Regions from separate parts of the Bradyrhizobium sp. FW305-F6 genome, predicted to be linked through region 1. Evidence: predicted binding sites of a transcription regulator. Region 1 holds the regulator's gene; the other holds the start of a gene.
What was found. Region 1 encodes HrcA, which represses chaperone genes, less so after heat shock. Its sites were predicted from a motif close to GTTAGCACTCNCNNNNNGNGAGTGCTAAC; they were not measured.
Positions count from the first base shown of each region.

Region 2: a site for HrcA is predicted at 2,028-2,056, ahead of AC3WLX_RS31180 (co-chaperone GroES). Genes of this name have one in related genera too.

Region 1 is NZ_JBYSYD010000008.1:122,301-126,732, reverse strand. It holds gene AC3WLX_RS33370 (hypothetical protein) at 1-311, shown strand, start outside; gene grpE (nucleotide exchange factor GrpE) at 368-985, opposite strand; gene hrcA (heat-inducible transcriptional repressor HrcA) at 1,080-2,168, opposite strand; gene rph (ribonuclease PH) at 2,338-3,051, shown strand; gene rdgB (RdgB/HAM1 family non-canonical purine NTP pyrophosphatase) at 3,062-3,697, shown strand; gene hemW (radical SAM family heme chaperone HemW) at 3,714-4,432, shown strand, end outside.
Region 2 is NZ_JBYSYD010000006.1:161,828-166,259, reverse strand. It holds gene groL (chaperonin GroEL) at 1-1,469, opposite strand, end outside; gene AC3WLX_RS31180 (co-chaperone GroES) at 1,639-1,935, opposite strand; gene AC3WLX_RS31175 (hypothetical protein) at 2,252-2,773, shown strand; gene AC3WLX_RS31170 (protein phosphatase CheZ) at 2,872-3,663, opposite strand; gene AC3WLX_RS31165 (hypothetical protein) at 3,682-3,924, opposite strand; gene AC3WLX_RS31160 (L,D-transpeptidase) at 3,976-4,432, shown strand, end outside.

The sequences.
Region 1 (4,432 bases):
TCGGCGCCACCCCGCAAGCCGCCGACGACCGCGCCCGCTTCGCCCAGGAGGCGGCACTCCAGATTCCCGGCGTGCGCGAATCGCGCGTCACCATGTCCGAGCCGATCCGCATCAACGGCCAGCAGGGTTTCGAGACCCGCATCGACGGCGTCAGCGGCAAGGACAAGATCCCGGTGACCGTGGTGCAGTGGATCCGTTTCTCCAGCGGCGGCGCCTCGCTGCGCATCATCGCCAGCGCCCCGCGCGACCAGTGGCTGCCCGCCTTCACCCGCTTCCGCGCCGTGCGCGACGGGATCCAGCCGAAGGGGTAACCCTTCGGGACACGCACCGCACAAGGGCGCGGCTCCTCACCATGAGAGTCTGAGACTCAGTTCGGGGCGCCGCTCGACTCGTTGTTGTTCGCCGCCGGCGCGGCCTTGGCGCCGCCCTTGGCGACACCGACCAGCGCCGGGCGCAGCACGCGCTCGCCGATGGTGTAGCCGGCCTGCATGACCTGCACCACGGTGCCCGAGGGCACCGACGCGTCAGGCACTTCGTACATCGCCTGGTGGAAGTTCGGGTCGAACTTCTGGCCCTGCGGATCGAGCTTCTTCACGCCATGCTTTTCCAGCGCGCTGTGCAGCGAGCGCTCGGTCAACTCGACACCCTCGATCAGCGCCGTGAGGCCGGGATCGGCCGCAGCACGCGCCTCCGCCGGAACGGCATCGAGCGCACGCTGGAGATTGTCGGCGATGTCGAGCACGTCCCGCGCGAAGCCGGTGATGCCGTAGAGGCGGGCGTCGGCGACTTCCTTGGCGGTGCGCTTGCGCAGGTTCTCCATCTCGGCCAACGTCCGCAGCACGCGGTCGCGCGCCTCAGCCGCTTCTTTTTGCAACGTCTCGACCGAACCCGGCTCGGGATCGTCGGGCATGATGTAGGGTTTCGACACCACGGGCTCGCCGGTCGCTGCAGTCGTGTCTTGAGGTTGCCGGTCTTGCTCGGTCATCGGCTCTTATCTCGAACTCGTTTCAGGGATGTTGGCCCGGATATCGTGCCTAAACTCGCGAAAATCAAGCGCCCGTGATCGGCGGAAACGCCGGTCAGCCCCCCAGGAGGCGGCTGACGATGCGGGCGGCATAGTCGACGGTCGGGATCACGCGGGCATAGTTCAGCCGCGTCGGGCCGATCACGCCGAGGACGCCGACAATGTGGCCGGCGGCATCCCGATAGGGCGAGATGATGGTGGAGGATCCGGACAGCGAGAACAGCTTATTCTCACTGCCGATGAAGATGCGCACGCCCTCCGCGGTCTCGGCGCGCCCGAGCAGGTCGATCACGCCGCGCTTGGTCTCGAGATCGTCGAACAACAGGCGCACCCGCTCCAGATCCTCCAGCGCATGCAGATCTTCCAGCAGATTGGCATGGCCGCGGACAATGAGCTGCCGGTCCTCGGTCTCCCCGCCGGACCAGCTGGCGATCCCGGCCGAGATCACCTTCTGTGTCAGCTGATCGAGCTCGGCACGCGCCTCGCCCAGTGCGGTCTCGAGCTCGAGCCGCGCCTCGGCCAGCGTGCGGCCGCGGATGCGCGCATTGAGGAAATTACCGGCCTCGGTCAGCGCCGAGGAGGGAACTCCGGGCGGCAGGGTCAATACGCGGTTTTCGACCTGGCCATCTTCGCCGACCAGGATCACCAGCGCCTTCTCCGGTTCCAGGCGCACGAACTCGATGTGCTTCAGCCGCGCATTGGATTTCGGCGTCAGCACGACGGCGGCGGCCCGGGTGAGGCCGGAGAGCCGCATCAAGGCCTGGTTCAGCGCCGCCTCGACCGACTGCGCCTCGCCGACCGAGGAGAGCTGGCTCTGGATCGACTGCCGCTCGGCCTCGTTGAGGTCGCCGACCTGCATCAGGGCATCGACGAAGAAGCGCAGGCCGAGCTCCGTCGGCAGCCGCCCGGCAGAGGTGTGCGGGGCATAGATCAAGCCGAGCTGTTCCAGATCGGCCATGACGTTGCGCACCGAAGCCGGCGACAGCGGCATGGCGATCAGACGGGAAATGTTGCGCGAGCCGACGGGCTCGCCGGTCGCGAGATAGCTTTCGACAATTTGACGAAAGATGTCGCGGGAACGCTCGTTGAGCTGGGCAAGGCCTGCGTGCGGCGCGATCAGATGGATCGGATCGTGATGGGACACAGACGGTAACTCCTCTCGGATACTGGTAATTTGTCCATCCGGGACGGTTCTGACAAGCGTGGCGTTGGCGGCCTCGACGTCAGGGGTGAAAAAACCTTGCCGCCCACCGCCGCCGCACCTACAAGCACGGGCCAACAGGCCTTTTCCCGTGAGTTTTGGAGGATTTCCCATGCGGCCAAGCCGCCGTGCGCCCGACGAATTGCGCCCCGTGACGCTGGAGCGCGGCGTAGTCAAATATGCGGAGGGCTCCTGCCTGGTGAAATTCGGCGACACCCATGTGCTGGTCACTGCCACGCTGGAGGATCGCCTGCCGCCGTGGCTGAAGGGCCAGGGCCGCGGCTGGGTCACCGCCGAATACGGCATGCTGCCGCGCGCGACCTCCGAACGCACCCGCCGCGAGGCCGCGGCCGGCAAGCAGAGCGGGCGCACCGTCGAGATCCAGCGCCTGATCGGCCGCTCGCTTCGCACCATCGTCGATCTCGAAGCGCTCGGCGAGCGCCAGATCACGGTCGATTGCGACGTGCTCCAGGCCGACGGCGGCACCCGCACGGCCTCGATCACCGGCGCCTGGGTCGCGCTGGCCGATTGCATCAACTGGATGAAGGCGCGCAACATGGTGAAGGCCAATGTGATGCGCGACAACGTCGCCGCAATCTCATGCGGCATCTACAACGGCACGCCGGTGCTCGATCTCGACTATGCCGAGGATTCGGAAGCCGAGACCGACGCCAATTTCGTCATGACCGGCGACGGCCGCATCGTCGAGGTGCAGGGCACCGCGGAACGCGAGCCGTTCACGCAGGACGAGTTCCTGAAGCTGATGGCCCTGGCGCAGAAGGGCATCGCGCGCCTGGTGGACTTGCAGAAGCTGGCGGTGGCGTAGTCAATAGGCCATGCACCGCCGAATCACGGACAAGCTCGTCATCGCCACCCACAATCCCGGCAAGCTCGCCGAGATGAAGGAGCTGCTTGCGCCGTATGGCATCGCGGCGGTGTCGGCCGGCGAGCTCGGCCTCGCCGAGCCAGAGGAGACCGGCAACGATTTCCGCAGCAACGCCGCGATCAAGGCGGTCGCGGCCGCGCAGGCAACCGGGCTTCCCGCCTTTGCCGACGATTCCGGCATCGTGGTCGACGCGCTGGACGGTGCGCCCGGCATCTACAGCGCGCGTTGGGCCGGTCCGTCCAAGGATTTCAACGCGGCGATGGCGCAGATCGAGCGCCTGTTGCAGGAGCGCGGCGCCACCACGCCGGACAAGCGCGCCGCGCATTTCGTCTCCGCGCTCTGCGTGGCCTGGCCCGACGATCATCGCGAGGAGGTCGAGGCGCGCGTCGACGGCACGCTGGTCTGGCCGCCGCGCGGCACCGCCGGCTTCGGGTACGATCCGATGTTCCTACCTGACGGCCACGACCGCACCTTCGGCGAGATGACCAGCATCGAGAAGCACGGCCTGCCGCCGCTCGGCCTCGGCCTGTCGCACCGCGCCCGCGCCTTCGTGAAACTGGCGGAGATCTGCCTTGAGCCGCGCTAGAGCGTTTTCGAGCGAAGTGGGTACCGATTCGCGCAAGGAAAACGCGTCAAAACAGGAATCTGGAGCTTTCGGCATCTACGTGCACTGGCCGTTCTGCCTGTCGAAATGCCCCTATTGCGACTTCAACAGCCATGTCCGCCACGCCGCGATCGACGAGGCGCGGTTTGCGTCCGCCTTCGCGCGCGAGATCGCAACGACGGCAGCGCGCGCCCCCGGCCGCGAGGTCACCTCGATCTTCCTCGGCGGCGGCACGCCCTCTCTGATGCAGCCGGCAACGGTCGGCGCCGTGTTGGATGCGATCGGCAAGCACTGGACCGTCGCGGGCGACGTCGAAGTCACGCTGGAAGCGAACCCGACCAGCGTCGAGGCCACGCGCTTTGCCGGCTATCGCAGCGCCGGCGTCAATCGCGTCTCGCTCGGCGTGCAGGCGCTCGACGACGCCTCCCTGAAGGCGCTGGGCCGTTTGCACAATGCGCGCGAGGCGCTCGATGCCGTCGCCATCGCGCGCCGCTCGTTCGACCGCTATTCGTTCGACCTGATCTATGCCCGCCCCGACCAGACGCCGGCGATGTGGGCCGACGAGCTGCGTGTTGCGATCGGCGAAGCGGCCGAGCATCTGTCGCTCTATCAATTGACGATCGAGGAAGGCACGCCGTTCTTCGGCCTGCACAAGGCCGGCAAGCTGAAGACGCCGGACGAGGCTGTCGCACGCGCGCTCTACGACGTCACGCAGGA
Region 2 (4,432 bases), on a different contig from region 1:
ACCATGTCGACATAGTCCTCGGTCTGGGCGTCGAAGCCGAAGGTCTCGGACTTGTTCTCCAGAATCCTGCCAACCACGATCGAGCCTTCGACGCCGGCGTTCTCGGAGATCTGGCGGATCGGGGCTTCCAGCGCCTTCAGCACGATGTTGATGCCGGCCTGGACGTCGGCATTGGCGTTGGAGAGGCGGCCCACGGCCTTCTTCGCGCGGAGCAGCGCGACGCCGCCGCCGGGGACGATGCCTTCCTGCACCGCGGCGCGGGTGGCATTGAGCGCGTCCTCGACGCGGTCCTTCTTCTCCTTGACCTCGATCTCGGTCGCGCCGCCGACGCGGATCACCGCGACGCCGCCGGCGAGCTTGGCAAGGCGCTCCTGCAGCTTCTCGCGGTCGTAGTCCGAGGTGGTTTCCTCGATCTGGGCCTTGATCTGGCCGACGCGGGCCTCGATGTCGGGCTTCTTGCCGGCGCCATTGACGATCGTGGTGTTCTCCTTGTCGATCACCACCTTCTTGGCCCGGCCGAGCATCTTCACCGTGACGTTCTCGAGCTTGATGCCGAGTTCCTCGGAGATCAGCTGGCCGCCGGTGAGGATCGCGATGTCCTCCAGCATGGCCTTGCGGCGGTCACCGAAGCCCGGCGCCTTGACGGCCGCGACCTTGAGGCCGCCGCGGAGCCGGTTGACGACCAGGGTGGCCAGCGCCTCGCCCTCGACGTCCTCGGCGATGATGACGAGCGGCTTGCCGGACTGCACCACGGCTTCCAGCACCGGCAGCATGGCCTGCAGGCCCGAGAGTTTCTTCTCGTGCAGGAGGATGTAGGCGTCCTCGAGCTCGGCGGTCATCTTCTCGGCGTTGGTGACGAAATAGGGCGAGAGGTAGCCGCGGTCGAACTTCATGCCCTCGACGATGTCCACCTCGGTCTCGAGCGACTTGTTTTCCTCGACGGTGATGACGCCCTCGTTGCCGACCTTCTGCATCGCCTGGGCGATCATCTTGCCGATGGCGGTATCGCCGTTGGCCGAGATGGTGCCGACCTGGGCGACCTCGGAGGAGGAGGCGACCGGCTTGGCGCGCTTCTCGATGTCCTTGATGACGGCGGCGACGGCGGTGTCGATACCGCGCTTGAGGTCCATCGGGTTCATGCCGGCGGCAACCGCCTTGGCGCCTTCGCGCACGATGGACTGGGCCAGCACGGTCGCGGTGGTGGTGCCGTCGCCGGCGAGGTCGTTGGTCTTGGAGGCGACCTCACGTACCATCTGGGCGCCCATGTTCTCGAACTTGTCCTCGAGCTCGATCTCCTTGGCGACGGTGACGCCGTCCTTGGTGATGCGCGGCGCGCCGAACGACTTCTCGATGACGACGTTGCGCCCCTTGGGGCCGAGCGTCACCTTGACGGCGTTGGCGAGAATGTCGACGCCGCGCAGCATGCGATCGCGCGCGTCTCCGGAAAACTTGACGTCTTTGGCAGCCATGGTGTGCAATCCCTCGTGTTGCGTGATGTGTCTTGTTTTATGTGCTGTGCGGCGCTCTCTCTGTCATTGCCGGGCTTGACCCGGCAATCCATCATCTAGCGAACAATGATGGATGCCCGGATCGCCTGGATCCGGGCACGACATTCAGCGGCCGTTCAGGCGGATGGCCTTAGGCCAGCACGCCCATGATGTCCGACTCCTTCATGATCAGGAGCTCTTCGTTGTCGATCTTGACCTCGGTGCCCGACCACTTGCCGAACAGCACGCGGTCGCCGACCTTGAGGTCGATCGGGATCAGCTTGCCGGTCTCGTCGCGGCCGCCGGGGCCGACGGCGACGATTTCGCCCTGCGAGGGCTTTTCCTTGGCGGTGTCGGGAATGATGATGCCGCCCTTGGTCTTTTCCTCGGCGTCGATACGTTTGACCACGACACGGTCATGCAGCGGACGAAATTTGGATTTAGCCATGACGTTTCCCTTTGGAGGCTCGCTTCGGAAGGAGTGGAAGTCGGTGGGGCGGCGCTTCCGTCCAACCCCTATCCCGAGGGTCGAACGGCGCGCTTAGCAATCGGGCTTTCCGAGTGCTAATAGTGGGCTCGGAAATATGGCTTGGCCGCGATCCTGTCAAGCAAAGGTGGTTAAGCGATTGTTGAGGCGGATATAGGATGGTGGCATTGGAAACTCGGTCGGGGCGCCCGCGTCCAGCAGGACGTCATTGCTCCGGCAGCGGTTTTGCGCTTGGCTGCGGGAGGGGTGCGGCCAGGGTCTTGTTGGGGGGAATGCCATGATCTGTTCGGCTCACGCGCGCACGGTTGCCAATCTGGCCGCCGCGTCTTGTCTGGCGCTGTTGCTGGGCGCCTGCGGCGGCGGCTTCAACCTGCCGTCCCTGACGTCTTCCCCACCGCCGCCCGAGGCCGAGCCCGGCGTCGCTCCGGAAATGCCCGCCACAATCCGCGCCGACGAGATCGTCGGCCGGTGGGGCCTTGCTTCGTTCCAGAACCCGGCCGACCGCGCCCGCACCGAGAAGATGGCGCGCGAGCAGTGCAAGAATCCCTACGTGATCACCGCCGGTTCCTCCGGCGGCGTGATCATGCATCTGGCCGACCAGGCAACGCCGCAGGAGCTGCGGCTGAAGGGCTCGCCGAGCGGCAAGAACTATATCGGGCCGGCCGGCCCGACCCCTGGCGACCAGGACCGCGAGATCGTCTCCTTCGACGGCCGCGTCATGATCACCCGCTTCATCGACAAGGACGCCGCCACCCGCTACGGCAACATGGTCTACGTCCGCTGCGCGCCGCGGGCGTGAAGTGGCCTCCGGCCTAACCCTTCGCTCCTCGCACTGACGACAAACAAAAACGCCGGTCCCAGGACCGGCGTTCTTCTTTTCCCGTAATCCGCGTCCGCTCAGTCGAACAGCGCGTCGATGTCGTCCTGCGAGGCGTGGCCGACGTCGCCGGCGAGCTTGGGGCCGTTGAGCAGCTTCTCGTCCTCGCTGCGATTGTCGACATGCGCGTGTGCCGGCACGTGCGCCTTGATCGCGTCGACGCCGCCCCAGATGTCCATCATCGCATTGATGTGCTGCTCGATGAACTTCATCGTGGCCATGACCTTGCTGATGCGTTGGCCGGTCAGGTCCTGGAAATTGCAGGCTTCGAAGATCGAGATGACGCGTTCCTGGATGTCGTCGGCGAGCCGCTTCTGCTGATCGACCGAGTCGACCTTGGACATGGCGGTCGCAGCCTGGTCGATCGATTCCGCGGCTTCGAGGATCTGCTGGGTGGCCTGCTCGGTGCCGCCGACCACCGCGCCGAGCTCGCCGTTGACCTTGGCCATTTCGCCGCCGTCGAAGCTCTTGCCGTGCAGCGTCGCGATCTCGCGCTTGGTGCGGTCGATGGCGTCGTGGATGAGGTCGAGCTCGACCTTCAGCTTCTCGCACTGCTCGATCTGCGCCCGGTAGGTGTCGAGCATGGCACGCGCTTCGGAAAGCTCGTGGGCCGTCGAGGCGTCGATCGCCGCCATGGCTGCGCTGCCGGACAGCGGCGCGGCGACGACACTCTTCGCCATCTGCGCGCGGATCGCGCGAAGCTCGGCCATGATTTCGCTGTGCATCGGACCTGCCTCTTCATTCACGTCCAGAACAGGCATCTCGCCACTGACGATGTCTTCGACGCGAAAACGCTTGCGGTGAACAGCCATCAGGATACTCCCCCCACCTCACTCACGCGTATTTGTAGGCAGAACGGATTTAACACGAAGTTCACAGCGGGAACTGCCGATCGGCTGCACGCGACGCGGCGCAAGGAAGCGATTAACCATCACCGCGTGGCATTCATCGAAAATAAACGCTGATCGCCAAATTGCAGGCGCGCTCGCGACGTGGTGAATCGGAACGGGGTCTGCGTTTACCAAACAAAACGGCTTTTGCTCTTTATTGACCACGTCGCGGGCGCGGATCACGACCGGCTCCACGATGCATGTGATCTAGACGAAACAGTACAGAGTACGTCGATGTTCAAGAAAATGTCTGTCGCGCTGCTCGGCAGCGCTTGCACCTTCATGGCCGGCGCTGATCGCGCCGCGGCTTTCGACAATACGGTGCCGAACGATCCGCCTGCGGTGCTCTACCAGCCGCGCGTGCCGCCGGCGCCGGTGCGCGTCGCTTCCAACTCCAACATGGGCGGCGGCTTCATCGAGTTTCTGTTCGGCGACGGTCCCGGCCGCGGTCCGGCCTATGCGCCCGAGCGGCCGGTGTATCAGCAGCAGCCGGGCTATTACGATCAGCGCCGCCTGCCGCCGATGGGCGAGCCGCAGATGCAGGGGGGGTATCAGCAAGGCGGCTATCAGCAAGGTGCGCTCGAGCAGGAGCCGGTCGGTGCGCGGCAGCGTCCGTTCGACCCGAAATTCGAGAAACAACTCGTTGACTATAACGGCAAGGAAATTCCCGGCACGATCGTGGTCGATACGC